Regions from separate parts of the Gelidimonas diazotrophica genome, predicted to be linked through region 1. Evidence: predicted binding sites of a transcription regulator. Region 1 holds the regulator's gene; each other region holds the start of a gene.
The links. The regulator sigma-54, encoded in region 1, starts transcription at its own class of promoters, with help from an activator protein. The targets are predictions, from matches to a motif close to TGGCANGNAANCTGCTTT.
Positions count from the first base shown of each region.

Region 2: a site for sigma-54 is predicted at 5,399-5,416, ahead of KGFNPO_RS10820 (CmpA/NrtA family ABC transporter substrate-binding protein). Genes of this name have one in related genera too.
Region 3: a site for sigma-54 is predicted at 7,095-7,112, ahead of KGFNPO_RS06370 (ammonium transporter). Genes of this name have one in related genera too.

Region 1 covers NZ_CM146349.1:278,294-288,371, forward strand. The annotation lists gene aroKB (bifunctional shikimate kinase/3-dehydroquinate synthase AroKB) at 1-1,129, shown strand, start outside; gene KGFNPO_RS01360 (deoxyguanosinetriphosphate triphosphohydrolase) at 1,156-2,298, shown strand; gene KGFNPO_RS01365 (enoyl-CoA hydratase/isomerase family protein) at 2,577-3,668, opposite strand; gene hpf (ribosome hibernation-promoting factor, HPF/YfiA family) at 3,816-4,181, opposite strand; gene KGFNPO_RS01375 (RNA polymerase factor sigma-54) at 4,288-5,763, opposite strand; gene lptB (LPS export ABC transporter ATP-binding protein) at 5,798-6,556, opposite strand; gene lptA (lipopolysaccharide transport periplasmic protein LptA) at 6,558-7,106, opposite strand; gene lptC (LPS export ABC transporter periplasmic protein LptC) at 7,160-7,756, opposite strand; gene KGFNPO_RS01395 (KdsC family phosphatase) at 7,753-8,298, opposite strand; gene KGFNPO_RS01400 (KpsF/GutQ family sugar-phosphate isomerase) at 8,298-9,323, opposite strand; gene KGFNPO_RS01405 (cation:proton antiporter domain-containing protein) at 9,408-10,078, shown strand, end outside.
Region 2 covers NZ_CM146349.1:2,324,670-2,334,747, forward strand. The annotation lists gene KGFNPO_RS10800 (nitrate/nitrite transporter) at 1-120, shown strand, start outside; gene KGFNPO_RS10805 (protein kinase domain-containing protein) at 388-2,091, shown strand; gene KGFNPO_RS10810 (ABC transporter ATP-binding protein) at 2,211-3,026, opposite strand; gene ntrB (nitrate ABC transporter permease) at 3,065-3,967, opposite strand; gene KGFNPO_RS10820 (CmpA/NrtA family ABC transporter substrate-binding protein) at 3,977-5,254, opposite strand; gene KGFNPO_RS10825 (ANTAR domain-containing response regulator) at 5,504-6,127, opposite strand; gene tsaD (tRNA (adenosine(37)-N6)-threonylcarbamoyltransferase complex transferase subunit TsaD) at 6,287-7,315, shown strand; gene plsY (glycerol-3-phosphate 1-O-acyltransferase PlsY) at 7,504-8,109, opposite strand; gene KGFNPO_RS10840 (sulfurtransferase) at 8,145-8,987, opposite strand; gene dnaE (DNA polymerase III subunit alpha) at 9,068-10,078, shown strand, end outside.
Region 3 covers NZ_CM146349.1:1,364,749-1,374,826, reverse strand. The annotation lists gene KGFNPO_RS06400 (polyhydroxyalkanoic acid system family protein) at 214-492, opposite strand; gene KGFNPO_RS06395 (2-hydroxyacid dehydrogenase) at 497-1,474, opposite strand; gene KGFNPO_RS06390 (sodium:proton antiporter) at 1,482-2,870, opposite strand; gene KGFNPO_RS06385 (LutC/YkgG family protein) at 3,050-3,712, opposite strand; gene fdxA (ferredoxin FdxA) at 4,025-4,348, shown strand; gene KGFNPO_RS06375 (NAD(P)/FAD-dependent oxidoreductase) at 4,477-5,580, shown strand; gene KGFNPO_RS06370 (ammonium transporter) at 5,845-7,047, opposite strand; gene aat (leucyl/phenylalanyl-tRNA--protein transferase) at 7,227-8,018, shown strand; gene KGFNPO_RS06360 (arginyltransferase) at 8,015-8,752, shown strand; gene KGFNPO_RS06355 (quinone-dependent dihydroorotate dehydrogenase) at 8,787-9,824, shown strand.

The DNA of each region.
Region 1 (10,078 bases):
TGACGAACCCCAGAATAAACGGCAACAGATGAATACTTTGCAACACCATTCCATGCAACTGAAAGTCGATCTGGGCAACCGCAGCTATCCGATCATCATCGGCCAGTCGCTGCTGACCGACCCCATTCTGCTCGGGCGGCATATCCAGGGCCAGCGGGTGGCGGTGGTGACCAACGCCACTGTGGCGCCCTTGTATCTGGAGCCGTTTGCGCAGGCGTTGCAGGCGGCCGGCAAACAGGTAATGACCATCATCCTGCCCGACGGCGAGGAGTATAAAAACTGGGCCAGTCTGATGCAGATTTTCGATGCCTTACTGGGCGCAAAATGTGACCGCAAGACCACCCTGATTGCGCTGGGCGGCGGCGTCATCGGCGACCTGACCGGGTTTGCGGCCGCCAGTTATATGCGCGGCATACCTTTCATTCAAGTCCCAACCACGTTGCTGTCGCAGGTCGATTCTGCCGTCGGCGGCAAGACCGGTATCAACCATCCGCTGGGCAAAAACATGATTGGCGCGTTTTACCAGCCGCAGGCAGTGATCAGCGACACCAGTACGTTGGCCACCTTGCCGGCGCGCGAATTGGCCGCCGGTCTGGCCGAAATCATCAAGATGGCGGCCATCATCGATGCGCCATTCTTCGACTGGATCGAGAGCAATATCGCCAAACTGGTGGCGCGGGACACTGCCGCGATTACCGCGGCAATCCACCGTTCCTGCGAAATCAAGGCCGATGTGGTGCGCCAGGATGAGCGCGAGGGCGGTTTGCGCGCGATTCTCAACTTCGGCCATACTTTCGGCCATGCGATCGAATCCGGACTCGGTTACGGCAAGTGGCTGCACGGTGAAGCGGTCGGTTGCGGCATGGTGATGGCCGCCGATCTGTCGTACCGGCTGGGTTTTATCGATTACGTGACCAAGATTCGTGTCAATACTCTGGTGCAGGCAGCAGGTTTGCCGACGGTAGCGCCGGATCTGGGCCAGGCGCGCTGGCTGGAGTTGATGGAAGTCGACAAGAAAAACGAAGGCGGCCAGATCAAATTCATCCTCCTCAAGCCGCTCGGAAAACCCGCTATCATGAGCGTGCCGCCAGACATTCTGCTGGCAACGCTGCAAGCTGCAATTCATTAAATCACATTAAATTTGACTCCAGGCCCATGAACCTCAACGCCAATCTTGCTCCCTATGCAGCCCAGCCGGCCACATCGCAAGGCCGGCGTTTTGCGGAGCCGCCGCCTTCCTCGCGCACCGAGTTCCAGCGCGACCGTGACCGCATCATCCACTCTGCCGCCTTTCGCCGTCTGGAATACAAGACGCAAGTCTTTGTCAATTACGAAGGCGACCTGTTCCGCACCCGTTTGACGCATAGCCTTGAAGTGGCGCAAATCGCCCGCTCGGTGGCGCGTAATCTGCGCCTGAACGAAGATTTGATCGAAGCCATCGCGCTTGCGCATGACTTGGGGCACACGCCGTTCGGCCATGCCGGACAGGATGCGCTGAATGCCTGCATGCAGGGCTATGGCGGCTTTGAACATAATCTGCAAAGCTTGCGCGTGGTCGATGCGCTGGAACAACGGTATGGCGCTTTCGATGGCTTGAACCTGACCTTCGAGACCCGTGAAGGCATCCTCAAGCATTGCTCGCTGGAAAATGCGGCCAAGCTCGGTGCCATCGGCCAGCGTTTCATCGACCGCAGGCAGCCGTCGCTGGAGGCGCAGCTGGTCGATCTGGCTGACGCAATTGCTTATAACAATCACGATATCGATGACGGCTTGCGCTCCGGCTTGCTGACGGTCGAACAATTGGGCGAAGTCGATCTGTTCGCGCGTCATCGGCACGAAGTCGAAGCGGTATTTCCCGGCATCAGCGGGCGGCGGGCGATCTATGAAACGGTGCGTCGCATGATCAATGCGTTGATCGTCGATTTAATCCGGACTTCCGAGGCCCGCATCGCGCAGGCGCAACCGGCATCGATCGACGCGGTGCGCAGCGCCGGCACGCTGATCGCGTTTTCGGACCAGATGCGGCAGGATGCCGCCCTGATGAAGCATTTCCTGCATGAGAATCTGTACCGTCATTATCTGGTCAACCGCATGACGACCAAGGCGCGCCACATCATTACCGCGCTGTTTGAAGCCTTCATGGAAGAGCCGAGTCTGCTGCCGCCGGACCATCGCCTGCCTGCCGGGCAGAACGACTTGCAGGCGCAGGCGCGCAAAATTGCCGATTATATTGCCGGCATGACCGACCGTTATGCAACGCGCGAACATCGGCGTTTATTCATGGTGGAAGAACTCTGATAATTGGGGCATTAAAAAATACACCTCCAGGTATTTTTTAATACCGCATGTATAGCATGCGGAAAATCCACTGTTTTTAAATATACCCCCTGCTTATAAAGGTTTCCCGTAACTATTCAGCCGGCAAGGCAATTAAGAGCGGAATGGTACGATGTTGTAGGAGCGCACCCGGGCGCGATCAACGGCTGCAGTCAGGCGACTGCTTCCGCGCCCGGGTGCGCTCCTACAAAAAACCACTTCGGTTTGGAAGTTTCTTGATGCGGGCTGAATAGTTACGGTTATTCGAGGCTTCGCAGCGGATGCGCGTGCGGCGGCCAGACCGGCGCGAAGAAGCCGGCGATCATGTCCGGCGTTACCTCAGCCAGCGTGGCCGGATTCCACTGCGGCGCGTTATCCTTGTCCACCACCAGTGCCCGCACACCTTCGATGACTTCGCCCTGCTCGAAGCAATGACGCACCATGGTGCGCTCCATGCGCAGGCATTCGGCCACGCTCAGGGCGGCGCTGCGCCGGATCTGTTCCAGCGTCACGCACATCATCAGCGGCGAACGTTTTTGCATGAGGGCCAGAGTCTTTTGGGCGAACGGTGCTTGGTCCTGCGACAGCGATTTGATGATGTCTGGCACTGTATCCTGTGCAAAATGGCGATTGATCGCGTCCCGATGAACCGCCAGCATGCTGGCCTCGGGCGCAATGCCATTGTCGAAGTCGGCTGCGAAGTCGCAAATGGCCGTCCGCACCTCGATATCGTCGCCGGATTCGAGCATTTCTGTTAAGACCGGCAATTGCGACGACGGCAGGAAAAAATCGGCCAGGCCCGCATACAAGGCGTCCGCGGCGGTGATGATGTCGCCGGTAACGCCCAGATAGGTACCGAGTTGCCCTGCACATCGCGACAGAAAATAGCCGCTGCCGACATCCGGGAACAGGCCGATATTGACTTCCGGCATCGCCATTTTGGTGCGTTCGGTCACGATGCGCAGCCGGCTGGCAGGGCCGGCTTGCGCCACGCCCATGCCGCCGCCCATCACCACGCCATCCATCAGCGCGATATACGGTTTCGGATAATGATGGATCAGGTGGTTGAGCGCATATTCTTCGGTGAAAAAATCTTCCAGCAAAGCGCTGCCGCCACGCGGCGTTGCAATGCCGACATCGTAAAAGAAACGAATATCGCCGCCCGCGCAGAAAGCTTTTTCGCTGCTGCTGCGGATCAGCACCGCGCGGATGCCGGTGTCGGCGCGCCACGCCAGCAGCGTTTCAGTGAGAGTCCGGATCATCTCCAGCGACAAGGAATTGAGCGCCTTGGGACGATTCAGCGTGATGCAGCCGATCTGGTTTTCGGTCGAAATGTGAACGTGTTCTGTCATGGTGAAAGTGCGCCTTGGCTGGAATGGTGAATGGAGTTGCAATCGGGTAACAGTAGCAGATTGAACCGATGTATCAGGTACCAAAAAGGGCGCATCTTGCGCCCTTGATTGTTGCGAGTCGAATTGTTCGACTCTGCGTATCTCCTCTCAGGAAATCGCGGACGCTTCCGGCAACTCGGGTTCTCCGTCCCGGTGCTTGATGGCATCGTGTGGGTGGTCTTGTACCTTGCCCTTGTGCTTGATGATTTGGCGGTCGAGCTTGTCGATCATCGTATCGATGGCTGCGTACAGGTTTTGATCCGTGCTTTCAGCGTGCAGCGCTTTCCCGCTGAGATTCAGGTTGATTTCAGCGCGTTGCCGTTTTTCTTTTTCAGGGAGATTGTCAACGCTCAGGATGAGCGCGATATCAATGACATGATCGAAGTGGCGCGTAATGCGCTCGACTTTGGATTGTACATATTCGCGAATGGCGGGGGTTACTTCGAGGTGATGTCCACTGATGGTGAGATTCATAAAACACTCCTATGGAAATTATCGCTGCCTGCTTCGGGCCTGATGGGGCGGCCAGAGTCAAAATGCAGCAACAGTAACTGCATTGCAAGGACTTCAGACGACTGGACTACAAAGACTTTCGCAAATTGACAGGCGGGATTTTGAGCGCTTCGCGGTATTTTGCGACGGTACGACGGGCGATGACCATACCTTGCTCGCCCAGCATGTCGGCGATTTTACTGTCGGAAAGTGGTGTTTTCTGGTTTTCAGCTCCTATCAATTGTTTGATGAGTGCGCGGATTGCAGTGGAGGAAGCTTCTCCTCCGGTTTCGGTGGCGACATGGCTGCCAAAGAAGTATTTCAACTCAAACATACCATGCGGCGTGAGCATGTATTTTTGGGTAGTGACGCGGGAGATTGTGCTCTCGTGCAGGTTTAGTGTATCAGCAATTTCACGCAAGACAAGAGGCCGCATGGCGACTGCGCCGTGGCTGAAAAAATTCCGTTGCCGCTCGACTATCGCTTGTGCAACGCGCAAAATCGTATCAAAACGCTGCCGCATATTCTTGATCAGCCACTTCGCTTCCTGCAGCTGCGACGTCATCGAGCCGCTTCCCTTGTCTTGCTTAAGGATGTTGGCATACAGTGCATTGACCCGCAGGCGCGGCATGACTTCATGGTTCAAACTGACTTGCCAGCCATTTTTGCCGGGCCTGACTATGACGTCGGGCACTACATAATCGGCACTGCCGCTGCCGAATATGGCGCCCGGATGCGGGTTGCATTGCCTGATCAGCGCCTGTGCTTCGCGCAAATCCTCATCGTCGCAATCGAGCAGTTTTCTGAGTTTGCTAAAGTCGCGCTGCGCAAACAAAGCCAGGTGTTGTTCGACGATGGCCAGCGCCAGGCGACGCGTAACGAACGGTGCTTTAGGCAGGCGGCGGATCTGCAGCGCCAGACATTCCGACGGGTTGCGTGCGCCAACCCCGGCCGGGTCGAAACTTTGCAGCAAGGCCAGCGCGAACGTCAGATCTTCCGGCTCGATATCGAGTTCGGACGGCAAGCGAGCGTGGATGGCGTCAAGAGATTCTTCCAGGTAGCCATTGTCATCGAGCGCATCGATCAGCAATTCCAGCAACGCGCGGTCGCGCTGTTGCTGCAAGCTTAAATGGGCTTGCTCCAGCAGGTGCTCGCGCAGAGTGCATTCGTGGGCGCCGAGCTGGGCCCGGCCGTCGTCGTCTTCCGGTGCTTTGCTGGTGCGCGCCACATCGTCAAAACTCCAGTCCGATGCGGCCGTCTGTGCATCGGGCGTATCGAATCCGGCATCTGCTTCGGCGGCGCTGCCGTCTTGCATACTGGCTGGATCGGTTTCAGCTGAGGCTGTGGTGGTGGCAGGGCTGGTGCTGATTGCGCCATCGGCCAGCAAACGCACCGAATGGTCGAGCGGATCGTCCAGCCGTTCCAGCAGCGGGTTGTCGCACAGAATCTGTTCCAGTTCCTGGTGCAGCTCCAGCGTCGACAATTGCAGCAGGCGAATCGATTGCTGCAACTGCGGCGTCAGCGCAAGATGCTGCGAAGTGCGCAGCTGGAGTGATTGCTTCATACCGAAAGGACTTGTCGCATCAGGTGGTTTATCTTCACATGCGGAAATGTTCGCCCAGGTACACCCGCCGTACCGAGGCATCTTCAATGATGTCGTCGGGCTGGCCGCTGGCCAGCACCGCACCCTGGTTGATGATGTAGGCGCGGTCGCAGATGCCGAGGGTTTCGCGCACATTGTGGTCGGTGATCAGCACGCCGATGCCGCGCTCCTTGAGGAAACGCACGATGCGCTGAATCTCGATGACGGCAATCGGATCGATCCCGGCAAACGGTTCATCGAGCAGGATGAAGCGCGGGTTGGTGCCCAGCGCCCGGGCGATCTCGACCCGCCGGCGTTCGCCGCCGGAAAGCGACAGCGCCTGATTTTCGCGCAATTTTTCAATTTGCAAGTCGGCCAGCAGCTTGTTCAGGCGTTCTTCAATGGCAGCTTTCGAGAGCGCTTTGCCATTTTCTTTTTGCAACTCCAGTACTGCACGGATATTGTCCTCGACCGTCAGTTTACGAAAAACCGAGGCTTCCTGCGGCAGGTAAGACAGACCGAGTAACGCGCGGCGATGGATCGGCAGGCGCGAGATGTCGACGCCGTCGAGATCAATGGTGCCGGCGTCCGATGGCACCAAACCTACGATCATGTAAAACGATGTGGTCTTGCCGGCCCCGTTGGGGCCTAGCAAGCCAACCACTTCGCCGCTTTTTACTTCCAGCGAGATGTCGCGCACGACCAGCCGTTTGCTGTAACTTTTTTGCAGCCCGCGCACGCTCAGGGTACTGCCTGGGATACTGGATCGGCTCATCTTATTGGCCCTTTACAGTACGCGGCTGGATGGTCACCTTGATGCGCCCGTTGCCCGGCGTGCCGGCACCGCTGGCGCTGTTGGTAACGTTGAAGAATTCGCTGCCGCTGTTGTAGGAAATGAATTCGCCTTCGACTTCGTCGATGGTCTTGCTGCCATCGAGCCGCTTCAGCTTCGCGTGCGAAAACAATTTGGCTATTTCTGCCTTGGTATCGTATTCGATCCGCTCTGCCTGTCCTTCCACCCACAGGTTGGGACCGCCATCGCGCTTCTGGCGAAAGGTTGCCACTGCACCCGGTGCGCCGTACAAAGTGGCGAACTGATAGCCGGCCGGGTCTGTCGTGACGACCACCTTGCCCGCTTTCATCAGCAGCGTGCCGCGCGTTAAGACCACGTTGCCGATGAAGGTGTTGATCTGTTTGAGATCATCGTAAGCCATTTGGTTGGCTTCGATGTTGGTCGGCTTGTCTGCATCGGCTTTTTCGGCCAGCGCGCCCGCCGAAAAAATCATCCCGGCCAGCGTCAGGGACATCAGAAAAAACCGTTTCATAACGCTATTCCTATCAAAGAGGGTTGGTTGCCGCAGGCTCGGTGCAGTAAGCATCAATGCGCCGACGATGCCGGAAAGCTGCCGCGCACATTGCCCGATACACGCAATTCCCGGGTGGCGTTGTTGGCAAATAGGCCATTGCCCGAGAGCGTGGACTGGCCCAGCAGTACTTTCACCGGCTGGTCCGACTGCATCACATCTTCGTCGGGCAGCAGCAGCAGGTATTCGGTTTCTAGGTGCAGGGCTTGGCTCTGGCCGGAAGCGGGGCGATCGATTTGCACTTTCTTGTGCAGATGCACCTTGCTGTTATCGTCTTCGATGATTGCGCTTTCGGCGCGCATCGTCATCGGTGCGCGTGCCTGGCCCGGGTTGATGATGACCGGTTGCACGATTTGGTAAGAGTCATGCAGTGGCTCGTGGGTGAGCCTGTCGCCGGACATCTTGTAGTGCAGCTGTCCGTTTTTGGCGAGTTGAATGAATTTAAAATTATCGACATAGAAATCGGGTTCGCTGCGGGCAATATCCGGTGCGTTATCGATACCGCTTTTGCGCATCACTTCCAGCACCCAGAAACTGCCCAGCGTCATGACTACACCCAACGCAATGATCACGATCAGGCGCAGGCGATAGGTCGCGCCGGCGGTTTTCATGTCAGGTACGGCGCCAGCGCCGCCTCGTAATTGCCTTGCGCGCGCAGGATGAAGTCGCAAATCTCGCGCGCCGCGCCACGCCCGCCGCCGGCTTGCGTCACGTAATGGACCCGACACTGCACTTCGGGGTGTGCGTTCGGCACACTGGCGGCAAAACCTACCCGCGTCAGGATCGGCAGATCGATCACATCGTCGCCGATAAAGCCGCAGGATTGCATCGGGATTCCGGTCTGCGCCAGCAATTGCTCGAAGGCGTGCCGCTTGTCGTGCATCCCCTGCTGCACATGCACAATGCCCAGATCGGTTGCGCGCCGGGCCACGATGGCCGACTGGCGCGCGCTGATGATGGCGGTGGCTACACCCGATTGCTGCAACAGCTTGATGCCGTGGCCGTCGAGCACGTTGAAGCTCTTGATGACTTCGCCTTCCGGGCCGAAGTGCAGGCTGCCGTCGGTCAGGACGCCGTCGACGTCGAAAATCATCAACTTGACCTGGGTTGCGCGCTGCCGGGCACGTTCGATACGGTCATTGTCCTGCGTCATCAGATGACCTTGGCGCGGGTCAGGTCGTGGATATGCAGCGCCCCGATCAGAACCCCATCAGTGTCGGCCACCAGCAACTGGTTGATGCGGAATTGTTCCATGATTTCAACCGCTTCCACCGCCAACTGGTCGGGGCCGATGGTGCGCGGGTTGGCGTGCATCACGTCGGCGATCAGCAGTTTGCTGAAATCCTGGACATGCTCAATCAGGCGCCGCAAATCGCCGTCGGTAAACACGCCGACGGCGTGAAACCCATCGTCCACCACGGCGGTCATGCCGATGCTTTTGCGGGAAACTTCCAGCAGGGCGGCGCTCAGCGTGGCGTCGACCGCTATGGCCGGAACCGCGTCGCCGCTGCGCATCACGTCGCGCACACGGGTCAGCAGGCGGCGGCCGAGTGCGCCGCCGGGGTGCGAGCGGGCAAAATCTTCGGCCTGGAAGCCGCGCGCATCCAGCAGCGCCACCGCCACCGCATCGCCCAGCGCCAGAGCGGCGGTGGTGCTGGCAGTCGGCGCCAGATTCAGCGGACAGGCTTCGCGGTCGACCCGGACGTTGAGGTGCACATCGGACAGCAGCGCCAGGCTGGAAGCATCATTGCCTGTCATGGCGATGTGTTTGGCGCCCATGCGCTTGATGATCGGCACGATAGCCACCAGTTCCGCCGCTTCGCCTGAGTTGGAAATCGAAATAAAAACATCCTGCGCGGTCACCATGCCGAGATCGCCGTGCGCCGCTTCCCCCGGATGCAGGAACAAAGCCGGGGTGCCGGTTGAGGCCAGGGTCGAGGCGATTTTGCGGCCGATGTGGCCGGATTTGCCCATCCCGGACACCACTACACGACCGCGGCAAGCGAACAAGATGGCAACTGCCCGGCCAATGCGGTTGTCATCGGCGCACAGCCGCCCCTTTAGCGCCAGTATCGCGTCAGCTTCGATTTGCAGCGTTTCACGCGCCAAATCGAGCGCACGCAGCGCTTGGGGTGCGCCGAACGTCGTTGGCAAGTTTTTTGCAATGGATTGATTCATACTGAAAGTATAATCGAATTAGCAAAGCAAAAAACCTGCCAGTGGTAACAAAACTGTCTGCCCTGCGCCAACTTATTAAAAATCATGTTCTCAGCACTGGAAATTACCCTCATTTTGTTAAGCGCCGCGGTGTTGGGCGTGGTCGCTTTTCGCATGCTGCAAATGCCGCCGATGCTGGGGTATCTGGTGGTAGGCATGCTGATCGGACCGCACGCACTCGGTTTGGTGGAAGATAGTAAAAATACCCACCAGCTGGCGGAATTCGGCGTGGTTTTCCTGATGTTTTCGATTGGCTTGGAATTCTCGCTGCCGAAGCTTTTTGCCATGCGCAAAACCGTGTTTGGGCTGGGCATGGCGCAAGTGCTGTTTACGATTGCCGCCGCCATGGCATTTGGCTTGATGATGGCGACTTTGTTGCCGCAGCTGATGTCGATCAGCTGGCAGGCCTCGTTTGCATTGGGCGGCGCGCTGGCGATGTCGTCGACCGCGATTGTGTCGAAGATGCTGACCGAACGCATGGAGCTGGAAAGCGAACACGGGCGGCGCATTATCGCCATCCTGCTATTCCAGGATCTGGCGCTGGTGCCGTTGCTCATTATGGTGCCGGCGCTGGCCGGGGATCAGGGACATTTGCTTGAAACGCTGGCCTGGGCCGGCTTCAAGGCGGTGATTGTGCTGGTCTTGCTATTGTTCATCGGCCAGAAACTGATGCGCTGGTGGTTCCAGGTGGTGGTCAAGCGGCGTTCGCAAGAGCT
Region 2 (10,078 bases), 1.8 Mb from region 1:
CAGCTGGGACTTTCCATCTTTGCAGGGCTGGCGATAGTCGCGTTGCTCGGCTTGTCGATGGTCAAGACCCGCTGGCGCACCACTTGGGGTAGCGCGGCGATGACAGCGGCCAAGATTTGATGATGAGGGAAATGCGGAAAAGCATGGTCCACGAAAAGCACGAAAGCCACGAAAAAGGGCGCACTTGGATAGCACAGACGCGGTTCGCACGCTGAACGAGCGCCTGGCTCTTTCTTAGAATTTAATGGAGTATATTTTATATCAACAATAAAAATATGCGTAAAATGCCATGAAAATACATATACTCACTGTTTTTACAAATTCATTGTCCATGAATTTGTTCGTGTCTTTCGTGGACAGAATTTGATTACCGACTGAGACAACACCATGCCACTGATCATCGCCGCCAGCCACGCCACATCCGCTGGGAAACGCGAACGCAATGAGGATTTTCTCGGCATGGTCACGCCCAACGAGCCGGAACTGTCGACCAAAGGCATGCTGGCCGCTATCGCGGACGGCGTATCCGGCAATGAAGGCGGACGCGAAGCGTCGGAATACGCGGTGCGTGGTTTGCTGGCCGATTATTACGCCACGCCCGATACCTGGCCGGTGACGCAAGCGCTGGAGCGCGTGATCAAGGCCACCAACAGCTGGGTCCAGCAACAAGGTTCGATTCGGGCGGAACTGGCCGGCATGGCGACCACGCTGACTGCCATCGTGCTGCGCGGCCGGTTTTACTATTTTGCCCATGTCGGCGACACCCGCTTGTACTTGCTACGCGGCGGCGTACTGTCCCGGCTGACCACCGACCATGTCTGGGACCGGCCCGAAATGCAGCATGTGCTCACGCGTGCAATCGGCCTCGACTCCCGGCTTGCAATCGACCACGGCATGGGCGAACTGCAACAGCGCGATGTGTTTCTGCTGGCCAGCGACGGCGTCTGGGCCTCGATCACGGAATACGACCTGACCGCCGTCTTGTCCGAGGCGGCGCAGGGCCGCGGCAGTATCGAACACGCCAGCCAGGCTTTGCTGGATACGGCGCTGGCAGCCGGCTCGCAAGATAATCTGAGCGCCTTGATATTGCGGGTCGATGCGCTGCCGCAAAAAAACTTGCGCGATGCGGTCGCGATCTCGCGCGATTTGCCGCTGCCGCCCAGGCTGAAAGCGGGCCAGAGCATCGACGGCTACCTGGTTGAAGAAATGATCCATGCGTCGCAAGCGACGCTGTTGTATCGCGTGCTCGATCCGGCCACGCAGCGCAAGCTGGTGCTCAAGACGCTGCACCCCGACCACGCCAATGACGAACAGGAACGCTCGGCTTTCGCGCACGAGGAATGGCTGGCAAAACGGGCGGTCGCACGCTTTTTCCCGCAGGTCATCACGCCGCAACGCAAAACCGCCTTGTATTACCTCTGCACCTGGCATGCCGGCAATAACCTGCAACAGTGCCTCGATGCCGGCCAGCACTTCACGGTGCCGGAAGTCGTCCGCCACGGCGAGCAACTGGTGCGCGCAATCGGCGCGCTGCACCGGCGCAGCATCCTCCATCGCGACATCAAACCGGCCAATGTGCATCTGGGCGACGATGGCGAATTGCGTGTGCTGGACCTGGGCGTGGCGCAATCCGGATTCGAAGCCGAACAAGGCAATCCAGCGCCGCAAGCCGGCACCCCGTCTTTTCTGGCGCCGGAACAATTCGACAATGCGCCGCCATCGCGCCAGACCGATGTGTACGCGGTCGGCGTGACGCTGTATTACCTGCTGACCCGGCATTACCCGTACGGCGAGATCGAACCGTTCCAGCACCCGCGCTTCGGCGAGCCGGTAGCGCCGAGCCGTTACCGGCCCGACATCCCGTTGTGGTTGGAAAACGTGTTGCTGAAGGCGCTGGCCAAAGACACCAGCAGCCGTTTCGAGACTGCGGAAGAATTCCTGCTGGCACTGGAACGCGGTGCAACGCGTCCGCTGACCACCGCCGGCACCCTGCCGCTGGCAACCCGCGACCCGGTTTCCGTCTGGCGCACCCTCGCCATTACCGCCATTATTTTGAATATATTGATGCTGTATTTGATTGTGATTCGCTGAGAACTGTAGGTCGGAAAAGCGCAGCGCCTTCCGACGTTGCGTCTGATTGTCGGAAGGCGCTGCGCTTTTCCGACCTACGTTTCTGGGATTGCGTAAGTCCTAAGAGTATCTACCCACGATTAAGCCACTTCTTTCTCCGCCGGATGCGCCTGGCGGTGATACAAAAACTCCAGCACCGAGGTCCGGTATTCGCTGTACAAGGCATTCTGCGCCAGGGCGACGCGCTCGCGCGGTCGCGCCAGCCGCACGGTCAGAATTTCGCCGATGGTGGCCGCCGGGCCGTTGGTCATCATCACGATCCGGTCCGACAGCAACACGGCCTCATCCACATCGTGCGTGACCATCACCACCGTCGATTGGGTTTTCGCGACGATTTTCAGCAACTCGTCTTGCAGATGGGCGCGGGTCAAGGCATCCAGCGCGCCGAACGGTTCATCCAGCAGCAACACTTTCGGCTCCATCGACAACGCGCGGGCGATGCCGACGCGCTGCTTCATGCCGCCGGAGATCTCGTTGGGGCGCTTGGTTTCGGCGTGGGTCAGGCCGACCATTTCCAGCGCAGCCTTGGTGCGCTCCTTGAGTTTTGCTTTCGATTCGGCAGCGCCGAAAACGCGTTCGACTGCCAGATAGACGTTTTCAAAGCACGTCAGCCACGGCAGCAGCGAGTGGTTCTGGAATACCACGCCGCGCTCCGGCGAGGGGCCGGCGATTTCCCGGTTGGCGCAAATAAGTACGCCGCCGGTGGCCGTCGTCAAACCCGCGAGCAGGTTCAGCAGAGTCGATTTTCCGCAACCGGAATGACCGATCAGGGTGACGAATTCGCCTTTCCGAATGCTCAGGTTGATGTCGTGCAATGCGTGAAAATTATCCTTCCTGGTGTGGAATACCATTTCAGCGTGCTGCACATCAATGAACTTGTGATCTTGGTTTTCCATGATTTTTCCTTATTTTTCCTTATTTTTCTTTACAGCGATCAGTTGCCGCTATCTTCAAAAGTGAATGCCTTCGCGACCGCGACCAGCGCCTGTTCCAGAATCAAACCGACCACGCCGATGACGACGATGGCGATGATGATGTGCGCCACGTTCAGGTTATTCCATTCATCCCAGATCCAGAATCCGATGCCGACGCCGCCGGTCAGCATTTCCGCTGCGACGATGACCAGCCAGGCGGTGCCGATGGCAAGACGCACGCCGGTGAGCATGTGCGGCAACACAGCAGGAAACAATATTTTGGTCAGGATTTTCCATTCCGACAGATTCAGCACCCGCGCCACGTTCATGTAATCCTGCGGCACGCGCTGCACGCCGATGGCGGTGTTGATGATCATCGGCCAGATCGAGCAGATCAAAATCGACCAGATCGCAGCCGGATCAGCCGCCTTGAATACCAACAAGCCGATTGGCAACCAGGCCAGCGGCGACACCGGTTTCAGCAAGCTGATGATGGGACCGAACATGCGCGACAGGAAAGTGAAACGGCCGATCATGAAGCCCAGCGGAATGCCGATTGCTGCCGCTAAGCCGAAGCCGATCGCCACCCGCTTCAGCGACGCATACACGTTCCAGCCAATGCCCTGATCATTCGGGCTGTTGATGTAGAACGGGTCCGAGAACAGGATTACGGCCTCGTTGAAAGTCGCCAGCGGTGAAGGAATGCCGCTATTCTTGATGGAGATGATTTGCCAAATCAGCACCAGCAAAGCGACGCCAATCACAGGCGGCACGACCGCCATAAGGAAAGGTCGGAATGACAGTTTCCTGCCTGCCGCTTTCGCAACAGCTGGGCTGGCACCAGCAACCATCGTTTTCTCCGGTGGTGATTTTGCGACCGCGGTGGCCGGCGTGTTTGTGGTGGAATCCATTACTGCAATCATGATGACTCCTTAGGCTTTGATCTTGAAAGAAGCGGCATAGGCTTTCGGATTTTTGCCATCCCATACGGTGCCGTCCATCAGTTTGCTGGTTCGCATCACCTCTTTCGGCACGGCGACCTTCGCCATTGCGGCAGCATCTTTGTAGATGTCGATCCGGTTCACTGCTTTTGCCACGCCGAGATAATCCGGTTCGCCCTTCAGCAAGCCCCAGCGCTTGTGCTGCGTCATGAACCACATGCCGTCGGACAGGTAAGGGAAAGTCGCTTTCCCTTCGTTGAAAAACTTCATGTGATTCGGGTCGTCCCAGGTCTTGCCGAGGCCATTCTGGTAGCGGCCGAGAATGCGCTGGTTGATCGCATCGACCGAGGTATTCACATACGATTTGGCGGCGATGGTTTCGGCCATCTTGCTCTTGTTGCCCAAGGACGCATCGATCCAGCGGCCGGCTTCCAGCACTGCAGCGACCAGGGCGCGCGCGGTGTTCGGATATTTCTTGACGAAATCGCCGCTGGCGCCCAACACTTTTTCCGGATGGTCTTTCCAAATGTCTTGCGTCGTGGTGGCAGTGATGCCGACGCCATCCATGATCGCCCGATGATTCCAAGGCTCACCAACGCAGAAGCCGTCCATATTGCCGACCCGCATATTGGCGACCATTTGCGGTGGCGGCACCACAATGACGCGTGCATCCTTGAACGGATCAATACCGCTGGCGGCCAGCCAGTAATACAGCCACATCGCATGCGTGCCGGTCGGAAAAGTCTGGGCAAAAGTATATTCGCGCTTTTCGGTACGCATCAGCTTGGCGAGGCTGGGGCCATCGACCGCGCCCTTGTCGGCGAGTTTTTTCGACAGCGTAATCGCCTGCCCATTGTTGTTGAGCGACATCAGCACCGCCATGTCTTTTTTCGGGCTGCCGATGCCCATTTGCACCCCATAAATCAAGCCATACAACACATGCGCAGCGTCCAGTTCGCCATTGACCAACTTGTCGCGCACGCCAGCCCATGACGCTTCCTTGCTGAGTACGATCTTGATGCCGTACTTCTTGTCGTAGCCGAGTACCGATGCCATCACCACCGAAGCGCAATCGGTCAGCGGAATGAATCCGACTTTGACCTCTTCCTTTTCCGGCTTGTCGGAACCGGCGGCCCAGACTCCGCCTGTGGATAATCCAAACATGCTTGCTCCTGCGGCGAGACTTGCGGTTTTGATCAGGCTGCGGCGTTTGCTGTCGACAAGGTCTTGTCCGGTTGCGCTGACTGGATGGTTTTTATCGCTGAACATGGTTGTTCTCCCACTATTTGAACCAATAAAAAAGGTGCCTGTCCGTCATGAAATAAATCATGCGGAGAGACACCTTTGTCTTGGCAGAACCGACCGCCGTTGGCCGGTTCCACACATACGCCATCGTTAGCGCTTATCTTTCATTCAGCAATTGCCGTGCCAGCTTTTCCACAATGGAATCCGTCCATCCGGATGCAACTCAGGCGTTTTTTCGCACCAGTTTTGTGCGACGCACCAACACAAGCCATCTCAACCCAGCAAATCAGCGACATCCAGGATGCGCTGCGCGATGTCGGCCACTTTCAGGTTCTTGTCCATCGCCAACCGGCGCAGTTTCTGGTACGCCTCTTCTTCCGAGAGCTTGTGACGCGTCATCAGCAAGCCTTTGGCGCGGTCGATGGTCTTACGCTCGGCCAGTTTGGCTTTGGTGTCGGACAATTCAATGCGCAATTTTTGATCGGCATTGAAACGCGCCATTGCGACATCCAGCACCGGCTTGACGCGCTCCGCCTGCAAGCCGGCCACCACATAGGCCGACACTCCGGCTTCCATCGCCACCGTCATATGCGATTCGCTGGCATCTTCGGTAAATAACGCAATCGGGCGCGGCGCATCGCGGGTGGCGATCACGATCTGTTCCAGCACATCGCGCGCATCGGACTCGGCGTCGATGATGATGATGTCCGGCTGCAGTTGCGCGATCCGCTCCTGCAGGTAAAAATCCCCAGGAATCGCGGCGACGATGTTGTAGCCCGCCTGCAGCAGGCCGATGCGCAACGCCCGCGAACGCTCCGAATGGGCGCGTGCGGCGGCATCATCCGCATCCTCCAGGGACCAGACGGTATTGACGACAACAATGCGAAGCTTGCCTATTTCTGATGTCGTGATCTGCGTCTTCAAAGTAACAATCCATTCATCGTTGCAGCACGGGTATCGGGCTTAAGGAGCGCCATCTTCTATAATACAAACAAGAAATACACCCAAAAAATGTATGCAAGAATCACACCACACACCTACCTGTAGAGAATCCCCATGCTTGTTTTAGGCGTTGAATCCTCCTGTGACGAAACCGGCATCGCGCTGGTGGACACCGAACTAGGCTTGCTGGCGCACGCGCTGCACTCGCAAGTTGCGATGCACGCGGCGTATGGCGGCGTAGTGCCGGAACTGGCATCGCGCGACCATATCCGGCGCGCCGTCCCGCTGTTGCAACAAACTCTCAAAGACAGCGGCAAAACGCTAACCGACATCGATGCCATCGCCTACACCCAAGGTCCAGGCCTGGCCGGCGCGCTGCTGGTCGGCGCATCGTTTGCCTGCGGTCTGGGGCTGGCGCTCGACAAGCCCATGCTCGGCATTCACCATCTGGAAGGCCATTTGCTATCGCCCTTGCTCGCCAGCAAGCCACCGGCGTTCCCGTTCGTGGCCTTGCTGGTATCCGGCGGCCACACGCAATTGATGCGCGTCGATGGCGTCGGGCGCTATACCTTGCTGGGCGAAACGCTGGACGACGCCGCCGGTGAAGCTTTCGACAAGTCGGCCAAATTGCTGGGACTCGGTTATCCGGGCGGGCCGGAAATCTCGCGCATGGCGGAATTCGGCGACCCCGGCGTGTATAAATTGCCGCGCCCGATGCTGCATTCGAAAGATTTGAACTTCAGTTTTTCCGGCCTGAAAACCGCAGTGCTGACCCTGGTCAAAAATAAGATCACCAATATTTGCGAGCAAGACAAAGCCAATGTGGCGCGCGCTTTTGTCGATGCGATGGTGGAAGTGCTGGTCGCCAAATGCATGACTGCCCTGCGCGATACCGGCCTGAAACGGCTGGTGATTGCCGGCGGCGTCGGCGCCAATGTGCAATTGCGCGAAGCGCTGAATGCGACAGCGGCCAAACGGCGCTTCCAGGTGTTTTATCCGGAACTGGAATTTTGCACCGACAACGGCGCGATGATCGCCTTCGCAGCAGCGCTGCGCTTGAAGGAAAATCCGGATGCGGCCAAGCGCGATTATGCGTTCAATGTGCTGCCGCGCTGGCCGCTGGATACGTTGCGCGCGGCGTAGATCGGTAGGATGGGTGAAATCCATCACTTTTTAATCGCTATCAATGCAAATGATGGGTTTCACCCATCCTACGAAACTGCGCGGGCTGCAACCGATATACTGCATCTGGTATTTTTTAATTTAGCACTAAAAATATGCGGGAATGGCAGTGTTTAAAGCCATACTCCCGCTATTTTTAAAAATCCCAATCACGCCTTCTTGCTACCCAAACGACTTTCCTTGCCGGCCATCAGGTTGGCGATATTCTGGCGGTGGCGAAACACCAACAGCGCGCTCATAGCCAGCACCGCAAACAGGATCGGATTAACGCCGAACATCAAGCCGTAGTAAAACGGCGCGAATATGGCGGCGATCAGGGCGGCAAATGACGAGTAGCGGAATGCATACGCGATCACCATCCAGGTAATCAGCGTCCCCAAGCCGAGCCAGCCGCTCAAACCCAACAGCACACCCAGTGCAGTCGCGACGCCCTTGCCGCCGACGAAGCGGAAAAATACCGGCCACAGATGACCGAGAAAGACCGCCAGCGCCACCAGCGCGACGCCGCCCTCGCCCACGCCGTATTGCGGGCCGAACCGAATGGTGAGCCACACGGCAAGCCAGCCTTTGGCGCCATCGCCCAGCAATGTCAGCAACGCCGCCGATTTGTTGCCGCTGCGCAGCACATTGGTCGCGCCCGGGTTGCCGGAGCCATAGCTGCGCGGGTCGTTCAGCCCGAGCAACTTGCTCACCACCACCGCAAAGGAAATCGAGCCGATCAGGTAAGCGGCGATTGCAAACAGGATGCTAGTCATTCATTCTTTCTTTTGTGGACAATGTTTTTTATGTATTACGCTTTATAGCAATGCGGGCAAGATACGCCCGGCACATATTCCGGCGCCAATTGCTCACTTGGCGTGACCACGGCGCGGCAGGCGAAACATTGGGTGGTGGCGGTCGGTTCCAGCTTCGGGTTGAGCGCAGTGCGATAGTCGAACACGAAACATTCGCCGTCGTAATGGTCGCCGCCGACATCCTCGAAATATTGCAGAATGCCGCCATCCAACTGGTACACATTGTCAAAGCCGATGTTTTGCATGTGAATCGCGGCTTTTTCGCAGCGAATGCCGCCGGTGCAAAAAGTGACCAGCGTCTTGCCCTCCAGCTCGTCTTTGTGGGCGGCGATAACGTCGGGAAATTCGCTGAACTTGCTGATGCGGTAATCAACAGTGTTTTTGAAAGTGCCGACATCAACTTCGAACGCATTGCGGGTTTCCAGCATCACCACCGGCCGGCCGTTGTCGTCATGGCCGCAATCGAGCCAGCGCTTCAGGGTTTTGGGTTCCACGAAAGGGGCGCGGCCTTCTTCGGGCTTGATCAGCGGCATCTTCATCGTGATGATTTCACGTTTCAGCTTGACCAGCAGCTTGGTGAAAGGCTGCTCTGGCGAAGTGCTTTCTTTGACGTAAAAATCCGAAAAACGCGCATCGGCGCGCAGCCACGCCAGAAATTGATCAATTGCAGCACGCCGCCCGGCCAGAAACAGGTTAATTCCTTCCGGCGTCAGCAAAATGGTGCCTTTTAAAGCCAATTTCTCGCACAAAGCGCGAAATTCAGCGCGTTTTTCAACGCTATCGCTGAAAGTGACGAATTTATAACCGGCGATATTGACGAATGGTTCTGTGGCCTGCATGGTGCGATTTCCGCTGTAGAAAGTGTGAGCGCCATTATAAACGGCAGTGAAGCCTTGGCTCCAGCGGGTAAAATACCGCCATGATTACACCGCAATTTATCCACCTTCGCCTGCATTCCGAGTATTCCATCGTCGATGGATTGGTACGGCTCGATGACATTATTCCAGCCGCGAAAAAAGATTTGCAACCCGCGCTGGCGCTGACCGACTTGGCGAACCTGTTCGGCATGATCAAGTTTTACAAGGCCGCACGCGAGAACGGCGTCAAGCCGATTGCCGGCTGCGATGTCTGGATCACCAATGAAGACGAGCGCGACAAACCGTCGCGCCTGTTGCTGCTGGTCAAGAATCGCAGCGGCTACTTGCAATTGTGCGAATTGTTGTCGAAGGCCTGGCTGACCAACCAGCACCGCGGCCGCGCCGAAATCCGCACCGAATGGTTGCAAGCACTGCAACAAGATGGCAGCAAGCCGGGGCTGATCGCCTTGTCCGGCGCGCATTTCGGCAATATTGGTCAAGCAATCGACAACGGCAATCTGGCAGCAGCCGAACGCCATGCAAAGCAGTGGGTCAGCATTTTCCCCGGGCATTTCTACATCGAAATCCAGCGCGCCGGTCAGCCCAACATGGAAGCCCATGTACGCCAAGCCGTCGCGCTGGCCGCCAAATTGCAACTGCCGGTGGTGGCGACGCACCCGATCCAGTTCCTGACGAAAGAGGAATTCATTGCCCACGAAGCGCGCACTTGCATTGCCGAAGGCGAGATGCTGGCCAATGCGCGCCGCGTCAAGCGCTTCAATGATTTGCAATGTTTCCAGACGCAAGACCAAATGGCTGCGCTGTTCGCCGATTTGCCGGTGGCGTTGCAAAATTCGGTTGAGATCGCCAAGCGCTGCAATCTGACGCTGGAACTGGGCCGGCCGCAGCTGCCGAATTTTCCGACGCCGGAAGGCATGACGATTGAGGAATTCCTGAAGACGGAATCGGAAGCCGGCCTTGAAAAGCGTCTGCTGCAACTGTACCCACTGGCAGAAAAACGCGAGCAGGAACGCACCCGCTACCAAGCCCGGTTGGCGTTCGAACTGAAGACC
Region 3 (10,078 bases), 1.1 Mb from region 1:
ATCTGACGACAGGCGACAGATGCGGGCATCAAAACAATCGCAGCAAAAATAGCACGGATGAAAGCGCATACAAAGCAAACAACTAGAGGGGATATTCAAGCACCTTTCAAAGCCTCCATCGAAAAATAATACTATCTAATAGTATTTTTTATATCGCCATATTATATTGCGGGAAGTTATGTGTAATTTAATATACTCCATTAAAATTGCAAGTTAGGCGACAAATACCCGGGCCATATTCCGGCCCAGCTTTTCCTCAATCTGGGCCGCAAATCCCTTCAGCATGACGCCGAGCGTGACATCGAGCACGGCCTGGCTCGGCTGGACTGCAAGCGTGCCAGCGATGCCGCTGCGCTTGAAGGTCAAAATATCGCCTTCCCAGGCGATGCTCATGTCGTATTCCTGGGCCATCTGGTCGGCGACTTTTTGCGCCGCGGTCCTGGCCTGGTCGTGCGGTAGCGTGTGTTGCTGCGTGATGCTGATGTCGGCCATGGCCTTATCCTTTGACTTCGGGGTTCAAGATATTTTGCGGTTGCGCGCCGCTTAAGGCGGCAATCAGGTTTTCTGCCGCGCAGTATGCCATTGCACGGCGGGTGGGTTCTGACGCACTGGCGATATGGGGCGTCAGCACCACATTCGGCAAGCTCAGAAAATCCGGGTGGAAGCGAGGTTCGTTCTCGAACACATCCAGCCCGGCAGCAGCAATGCGCCGCTCCCGCAAGGCTGCGATCAGCGCCACATCATCGACGATGCCGCCACGCGCGATATTGATCAGCGTAGCGCCGGGTTTCATCAACGCCAGTTCTGCTACGCCGATGGTGTGATGCGTTTGCGGCGAATACGGCAGCACCAGGATCAGGTGATCGGCGCTGCGCAACAATTCCTGCTTGCTGACAAACATGGCGTTATTCGCGTGCGCTTCTTTTGCAACCGGCAAACGGGAACGATTGTGATACAGCACCCGCATGTCGAATCCGAGCGAGCGCCGGGCGATAGCTTGGCCGATCCGCCCCATGCCGAGAATGCCCAGCGTGCTGCCATGCACATCGGCTCCCAGGAAGGTGTCAAAGCGCCATTTTTTCCATTGCCCGGCGCGCAGCCAGTGTTCCGCCTCGGTCACGCGGCGCGCGGTCGCCATCATCAGGGCCCAGGCGAAATCGGCGGTGGTTTGATTCAGCACTTCCGGCGTGTTGGTGACCATGATGCCGGCGCGGGTGGCCGCATCGAGATCGATGTTATTGAAGCCAACCGCCATATTGCAAATCGCCTTGAGCTGCCGATTGGCGGCGATAACCTCGGCCGAGATGCGTTCGCTCGGCGTAGTGAATACGCCCTCCTTGCCGTGTAACTTGCCGATCAGTTCGCTTTCGGTATAAATCTGGTCGGGCTGATTCGATTCAACCTCGAAATGCTGCGCCAGCAAATCGATCACTTCTGGAAACACCGCGCGGGTAACAAGAATCTTCGGTTTCATCATAGCCTCAACGGAAAAAAATCAGGGTGGTCAGGGCGAACAGCGGCACCAGAATCGCCGTCGACCACGCCATATATCCAAAGAACGATGGCATCTTGATGCCGCGATCTTCGGCGATCGCCTTGACCATCATGTTCGGCGCATTGCCGATATAACTGCCCGCGCCCATGAACACCGCGCCGCAGGAAATCGCGGCCAGGGTAGATCCCATTGTTGTCATTAATTGATGGACATCGCCGCCGGCAATATTAAAAAACACCAGATAGGTCGGTGCATTATCCAAAAAGGCCGACAGGAAACCGGTAGCCCAGAAGTACATCGCATTGATCGGCTGCCCATTGGTATCGGTAACAGCGCGCACCACGGCTGAAAAGACGCCGGCCTCGCCGGCCTTGAGCATCGCGATTACCGGAATGATGGTGATGAAAATACCGGCAAATAACTTGGCCACTTCCTGCATGGGCCCCCAGCTGAAATCATTGCCGGTACGCGCCGTCTTCGGCGTGATGCCCAGCGAAACCAAGGTAACCGCCACCAATAACACATCGCGCAGCGCATTTTGCAATTCGATATGCGCGCCAAATACTGAGAAACTCACGCCCGAGTTCCAGAAGCCGCTCATCAGCACTGCAACGATGATGGCTAGCAACAGTAAGAAATTGACTTTACCCTCCAAGCGGATGGCTGAATCCGTAGTGGAATCTTGCAATTGCGGCAATTCTTCTTGACCGATGCGGTAATAGTGGCGGTCCAAAAAGTAAAAAAATACCAGCAGTACGCCACAAACAAACAGGGTTTCCGGAAAAATATTCTTCAGGGTCCAGAAAAAATCAATTCCTTTCAGGAACCCCAAAAATAACGGCGGGTCGCCCAATGGCGTAAGCGAACCGCCCACATTGGATACCAGAAAAATGAAAAATACGATGACATGAATCACATGCTTGCGGTTATCGTTGGCGCGAATCAATGGACGAATCATCAACATCGAGGCGCCAGTAGTCCCCATGATGCTGGCTAGCAACGTCCCCATCAACAGCAATCCGGTGTTGAGCATCGGCGTGCCATGCAGATTGCCGCGCACACAAATACCGCCAGCCACCACGAACAGCGCCGTCAGCAAAATGATGAATGGAATATATTCATCGGTCAGTGCATGCATCAGCCCGGCCGTCGCCGTCGCCGGGCTGATAAACACGATACACGGCAGCAAGAAAGCCAGCGACCAGCCGATCACAACTTTGCCGAAATGGTGGTGCCAGAACTGGGGCGCCAGCAATGGCACAAACGCAATCGACAACAACATGCCGGCGAAAGGGATGCCCCACCAGAGCGATAATTGGCTGCCATCGATGGTGGATGCATGTGCCAAGCCCGGCAGTACCGTAAGCAGGCACATCAGAACACTGATGTTATTTTTGATACGCAATTGCAGTCTCCTTATGATTTATTGCTCCCGTTATTATCGCGTCAAATGAGAAAATCCCGTTTCCCATCGACAATTTCTGGTTCGATGGAGAACGGGCAGCAAAAAAAGATCGCGACAATACGGTTATTTTGCAGTTGCGAATCCGGCAATCAGGCGTCCATCACCACGATCACATGTACGCGGTACGGACCGTGCGCTCCCAGGACAATAGTCTGCTCGATGTCGCCGGTGCGCGATGGTCCGGAAATGAAATTGGTCGCACGCGGCAACTCACCGCGCTCAGCGCGCACCAGAGCAAAAGCCTCTTCCATATAAGCCACGATGCGCGAGGCCGGCAAGACCGCAATATGCGTTTCCGGCAGCAAACTGGCGGAGGCGTAGGTATCGGGGCCGGACAACAGCAATAGCGAACCGGTTTCTGCGACTGCACAGAAAGCGCCTGTGATGCCAACCAGATCTTCGTTGACAGGTGGGCGGAACGCCAACTGAATTCCAGCCTGCGCCCATGCCAGCGCATCCAGCGACTTCCAGGCAATTGCCTGCTTGGCAATACCTAAATCGTCCAGATAAACGGCAACCGCCGCTGGCACTTCGGCCATGCTGGCAACTTCGGCCACGGTATCCGACATGCGCAGGGCTTGCTCTGTGAAATGCGCGATCAGGTCATCCCCGGTATGCGGCTGCGGCCCGCTCGGATGATGACGCAGATAATCCTGCACCGCATCGAGTTCGCCTTGGCTGACTTGGGTTGATCGTTGCTGTGCTTTGCGGATGCGGCCAAAAATGGCCTGACGCGCTGCCGAAGTATCCATAATGCTTTCATCCCCAATGTAAGAACTGGCAGTGTAGCCGAATCATTCTTCCAATATCGCCGATACCAACGTGATTTTATTTCAAACCGCAAAAGCAAATAATTCACGTATTCCCCACGTTAACAGGCTCTGGAATTTGCTTATAGGTATTTAGTCTAAAAGAGAAGTTTGTTATAACTGCCTGATTAACTTAAAATACAGGGCTTACCGCAGCCTGGCCGTTATTGCATACATATAGTAGCGTCCCGCTGGGAGCCCGACAGGACGCCCAGGCGTGCGGCTGATTTCAGCAAAATTACAGATAGGACTGCTATGACCCACGTTGTCACCGAATCCTGCATCCAGTGCCGTTACACGGACTGCGTGGATGTTTGCCCGGTAGATTGTTTCCGTGAAGGCCCGAATTTTCTCACCATCGATCCGGATGAGTGCATCGACTGCGCGGTATGCGTTGCCGAATGCCCGGTCAATGCGATTTTTGCAGAAGAAGATGTTCCGGCCGACCAGCAGCAATTCATTAAAATCAATGTCGAACTGGCCCGCAATTGGCCCTCCATCACGAAGACCAAAAGCCCACTGGATATCGCCGATGAGTGGAAAGACGTCAAGGATAAGTTGCAGCTTCTGCAACGCTAAACGCCTTCATTCTATGGCGCATGTACACAGATGCGCCTGTATTTACGCCAGGCTTGACTGCCTGATTGGCTCGGGCCGCAGAGTGGCGTTTTTGGACAACTGAAATGAAACAGGAATTAGAAAGCCGTATGAAAACCAGCGCCGGCACCATTGCCTCGACCTCCGTACCGAATCAAACAATCTCCGGCAATACTCCGATCGAAACCGATGCCGTCATCGTCGGCGCCGGCCCGGTCGGATTATTCCAGGTATTCGAACTCGGATTGTTGGAAATCAAGGCGCATGTGATCGATTCACTGCCTGTAGTTGGCGGTCAATGCGTCGAACTCTATCCCGACAAACCGATCTACGACATTCCGGCCGTTCCTATGTGTACCGGTCAGGAACTGACTGACAATTTGCTCAAGCAAATTGCACCGTTCGAACCGACTTTCCACCTGAATCAGGAAGTCACCGGTGTCGAAAGACGGGAAGACGGCCGCTTTAATCTGGAAACCTCCGCCGGCACCCTCTTCATCACCAAGACCATCTTTATTGCGGCCGGCGTCGGTTCGTTCCAGCCACGTACCCTGAAAGTGGAAGGTATCGAACAGTTCGAAGGCACGCAGTTGTTCTATCGCGTCAAGAACCCAGCGAGTTTCCATGGCAAGAATATCGTGATCTGCGGCGGCGGCGACTCCGCGCTGGACTGGGCGTTGAATCTGATCGGCAAGGCCGAATCGGTGGTTTTGATTCATCGCCGCGAAGACTTCCGCGCCGCGCCAGCCTCGGTTGCAAAGATGAAGCAACTATGCGAAGACTACGAAATGCAATTTTTGGTAGGGCAAATCACCGGCATGGAAACCAAAGACGACAAGCTGTCGGAAATCAAGGTCACCTGTGCCGATGGTGTGACCCGCCGCCTGCCGCTGGATGATTTATTGGTGTTTTTCGGCCTGTCGCCGAAACTCGGGCCGATTGCCGAATGGGGTCTGGATATCGAGCGCAAGCAACTCAAAGTGGTCGATACTGAAAAATTCGAAACCAACGTACCCGGCATTTTTGCGGTCGGCGATATCAATACCTATCCGGGCAAGAAAAAATTGATCCTGTCCGGCTTCCACGAAGCCGCACTCGCTGCGTTCGGCGCTGCGCCGTACATCTTCCCCGAGAAGAAAATCCACATGCAGTACACCACCACATCGCCGAAGTTGCACAAAATCCTCGGTGTCGAAAGCCCGATTTTCGACTGATTACCGTTTATTCAAGCTGGATTTGAATGGCCCTATAGCGCAAAGATTGTCTGCGCTATAGGGCCATTTTGCTTGGGAACGACTGTCATGCAACCAGCCGGTGGCAAGCGCAGTGGAATAAATATACTACAATAGGTATTTTTAAGTTACGCAATAAAATATTGCGGCGATGACATATAAATTTACCATACCCCCTATAATTTTTATAAAAATGGAGCTGATAGCGCTTTTTGTGGCGCTATTCAATACCTGTTGTACGCCAGCCTACCAACTAGATTCGCGCTCCGGTGTCGCACTGATCTTGTGGATGGCAAGGTCGGCACCATCGAATTCCTGCTCCGGATCAAGCCGGATGCCGACGACCTTCCTTAACACCCAGTAAATAACCAGCCCGCTGACAAAACCGATGCCAATTCCCATCAAGGTGCCGAGCAGTTGCGACAGGATTGAGACACCGCCCCGCCCGCCCAGCGATTGCAATCCAAAAATACCCGCGGCCAGACCACCCCATGCGCCGCACAAACCATGCAGTGGCCAGACGCCCAGCACATCATCGATTTTCCATTTGTTTTGGGTCAACGTAAACATCCAGACAAAAATCCAGCCTGCGATGCCGCCAGTCACCAGCGCCCCCAAAGGATGCATCAAGTCCGAACCTGCGCAAACGGCAACCAGTCCGGCCAACGGACCGTTATATGCAAAACCCGGATCGTTTTTGCCCAGCAGCAAAGTTACCAAAGTACCGCCCACCATCGCCATCAGTGAATTGATTGCCACCAGTCCGTTCATCTGGTCCAGGGTTTGCGCGCTCATCACATTGAAACCGAACCAGCCGATAGTCAAAATCCAGGCTCCCAGCGCCAGAAACGGAATGCTGGAGGGCGGATGCGCAGAGATTGCACCATCCTTCCCATAACGCCCCCGGCGCGCGCCGAGCAACAAGACCGCCGGCAACGCCACCCAGCCGCCAACCGCGTGCACTACGACTGAACCAGCGAAATCATGGAATTCGTAAGAAAACATCAGCTTCAGCCACGCCTGAATGCCGAAACGATGATTCCAGACAATGCCCTCAAAGAACGGATAGACCAAGCCGACAAGCAAAGCAGTGGCAACCAGCTGTGGATAAAATTTGGCACGCTCTGCAATACCGCCCGAAATAATCGCTGGAATTGCGGCAGCAAAGGTCAACAGAAAGAAAAACTTAACCAGATCAAAGCCGTTCCTGGCCGAAAGCACTTCTGCACTACTGAAAAAATTGACGCCATAGGCGACGCTGTAACCTACGAAAAAATAAGCAATGGTTGAAATCGCGAAATCAGCTAATATTTTCACTAACGCGTTAACCTGATTTTTCTTGCGAACGGTTCCCAGTTCCAGAAAGGCAAAACCAGCATGCATCGCCAAAATCATGATGGCCCCAAGTAAGACAAATAATGCGTTGGCGCCATATGCATGAGCATCCATATAAAAACTCCCCATTAAAGTGCATAAAAAAATATTTATGTAGCTATGAAGCAATAAACATTCCATTTTTATAAATTGAATAAGCTATTGATTTAACGCGACTAAAGTTGATGCATAATCATAAGAGACATTTTTATACCAACATAATGCACTGATAATGTGCAGATAAAATCACCAAAATGATTCCGTGGCTTGAGCCAGATGACCCATTTCCGGACGTAACTACTGCCCTTACAGCAGAAGAAGGTGCGGCCGGCCTGCTCGCGGCTGGCGCGGATTTGTCGCCGCGACGTCTGCTGGACGCTTACCGGGGCGGGATCTTCCCGTGGTTTTCGGAGGGGCAACCGATCCTATGGTGGAGTACCGATCCGCGCATGGTGTTAGCGACTGAAAGTTTCAATATTTCCCGCAGCCTCCAAAAAACGCTCAAAAAAATCGACCGTGAGATACAAGCCGGCAGGCGCTGGGAGATTCGCTTCGACCACGCTTTTGAAGCAGTCATGCGAGCCTGTGCTGCACCGCGCAAGGATGGGCCAGGCACCTGGATTTCGGAGGAAATTATCTACGGTTATGGCGCCTTGCACCGCCAGGGTTATGCGCACTCATCCGAATTATGGCTGGACGGTCAACTAGTCGGCGGTGCTTATGGGGTGTGCATCGGACGTATGTTTTACGGCGAATCGATGTTCGCGCGGGTAACCGACGGCTCCAAGATCGCGCTCGCCTACCTGCTGCATTTCCTGAGAAAAAACGGCGTCTCGATGATAGACTGCCAGCAAGAAACAGCGCATCTGGCTTCACTTGGCGCAGCGCCGATACCCAGAGCAGCATTCATCGCCCGACTTAAGGAATTAACCGTGCAGCCGCCGATTGCAATATGGACGCCGATCGGATTGCTTGATATCGCAGCCGCCCCTGATACCGCAAAGAGCAACCAGACACCCTCTTTACCGACGCTGGAAAACGCATGACACACCCTAAGGAGTTGCCGTTTTCTACCTTGCAATTCTATGCAACGGCGCCTTATCCATGCAGTTATCTGGAGCATCGTCAAGCCCGTTCGCAGGTCGCTACGCCTTCGCATCTGATCAACGCGGATGTATATTCGCAACTGGTTAAAAATGGCTTTCGGCGCAGCGGGGTTTTCACCTATCGGCCCAATTGCGACGGCTGCCGGGCTTGCATTCCGGTACGGATACGGGCGCTGGAATTTACCCCCAAACGCAGCCAGCGACGAGCTTGGGCCAAGCATCGACATCTGAGTGCCTGGATCACCGATCTGGCATACGCGCCCGAGCACTACGACCTGTATCTGCGTTACCAAACGACACGACACGCTGGCGGCGGCATGGACCAGGACAGTCGCGACCAGTATGCGCAATTCCTGCTGCAAAGTAAGGTCAACACCCGGCTGGTCGAATTCCGCGAGGCAGACGGCACGCTATGCATGGTCAGCATCATTGACGTGCTCGACGACGGCCTGTCCTCGGTCTATACCTTCTATGAACCGGACCGGCGGGACACCTCTTACGGCACCTACAACGTGCTATGGCAAATCGAGCAAGCCAGGCAACTGGGGCTGGCATATATTTATTTAGGCTATTGGATTCAGGAAAGCCGAAAAATGGCTTACAAGATCAATTTCCAACCGTTGGAAGCGCTGCAGCAGGGAAAATGGGAACTGTTTGAACAACGGCCGCGCTAAAATACGCGCCAATCCATCCAAGTCTTCCTGCCCCATGCCTGACAAAATTCTGTATGCCCTCGCCCGCCCGCTGTTGTTCTCGCTTGATCCCGAAACCGCACACAAGCTGACACTATCCTGGCTGAAACGCGCTGCCGCCCTCGGCATCACCAAAATGCTCACCAAGCCGCAGTCTGCCCCAAAGAACGTGATGGGAATCACTTTCGCCAATCCGGTCGGCCTGGCAGCCGGATTGGATAAGGACGGCGCCTGTATCGACGGCTTGGCGGCGCTGGGCTTCGGCTCAATCGAAATCGGCACGGTCACGCCGCGCGCTCAGCACGGCAACCCGAAACCGCGCATGTTTCGCCTGCCGGCGGCGCGCGCCATCATCAACCGCATGGGCTTCAATAATAGCGGCGTGGATGCGTTCGTCTCGAATGTACAGGCATCGAAGTTCTATCAAAACAAGGAGGGCGTGCTTGGGCTGAACATCGGCAAAAACGCCGATACGCCAATCGAACGCGCCGCCGAGGATTATCTGTATTGCTTACGAAAAGTCTATCCCTACGCCAGTTATGTCACCGTCAACATTTCTTCGCCCAATACCAAAAACCTGCGCCAGTTGCAAGACGCCAGCGAACTCGACGCGTTGCTCTCACAACTGAAACAGGAGCAACAGCGCTTGGCTGACCAGCATCAGCGCTACGTCCCGATCGCACTCAAAATTGCGCCCGATATCGATAGCGAACAAATCAAAACCATCGCGCAAGCATTGCTGCGGCACCGGATCGATGGCGTCATTGCCACCAACACCACCATCGCGCGCGACGCAGTCAAAGGCATGCAACATGGCGAAGAAGCCGGCGGCCTGTCCGGCGCACCGGTATTTGCGCTGTCCAACAATGTGATCCGGGCGCTGAAGGCTGAATTGGGTGACGCGCTACCGATCATCGGCGTTGGCGGTATTTTTTCGGGCCAGGATGCCCAGGAAAAAATAGACGCTGGGGCCGCGTTGGTACAGATATACAGCGGCCTGATTTATCGCGGCCCGGCGCTGGTGCGCGAGTGTGTTGCCGCGCTGCGTCAATGAACTGATCATGAAATTGGATTAAGTTAAATTATACTAATATGTGTATTTTAATTACACGCATATAGAATATGCGGCAAATATGTTTTTATACATATACTCCCGTATAAATTTAATTAAATAATTAATTCACTGGTAGAATGAAATAGGCAATTCTTCCGAATTTTGTGTGCATCCCCAACAATTAATCATAACCATCCATAAAAAAACCCGCCGTAGCGGGTTTTTTTAAGGCACTAAATTTAAAGCACTAAATG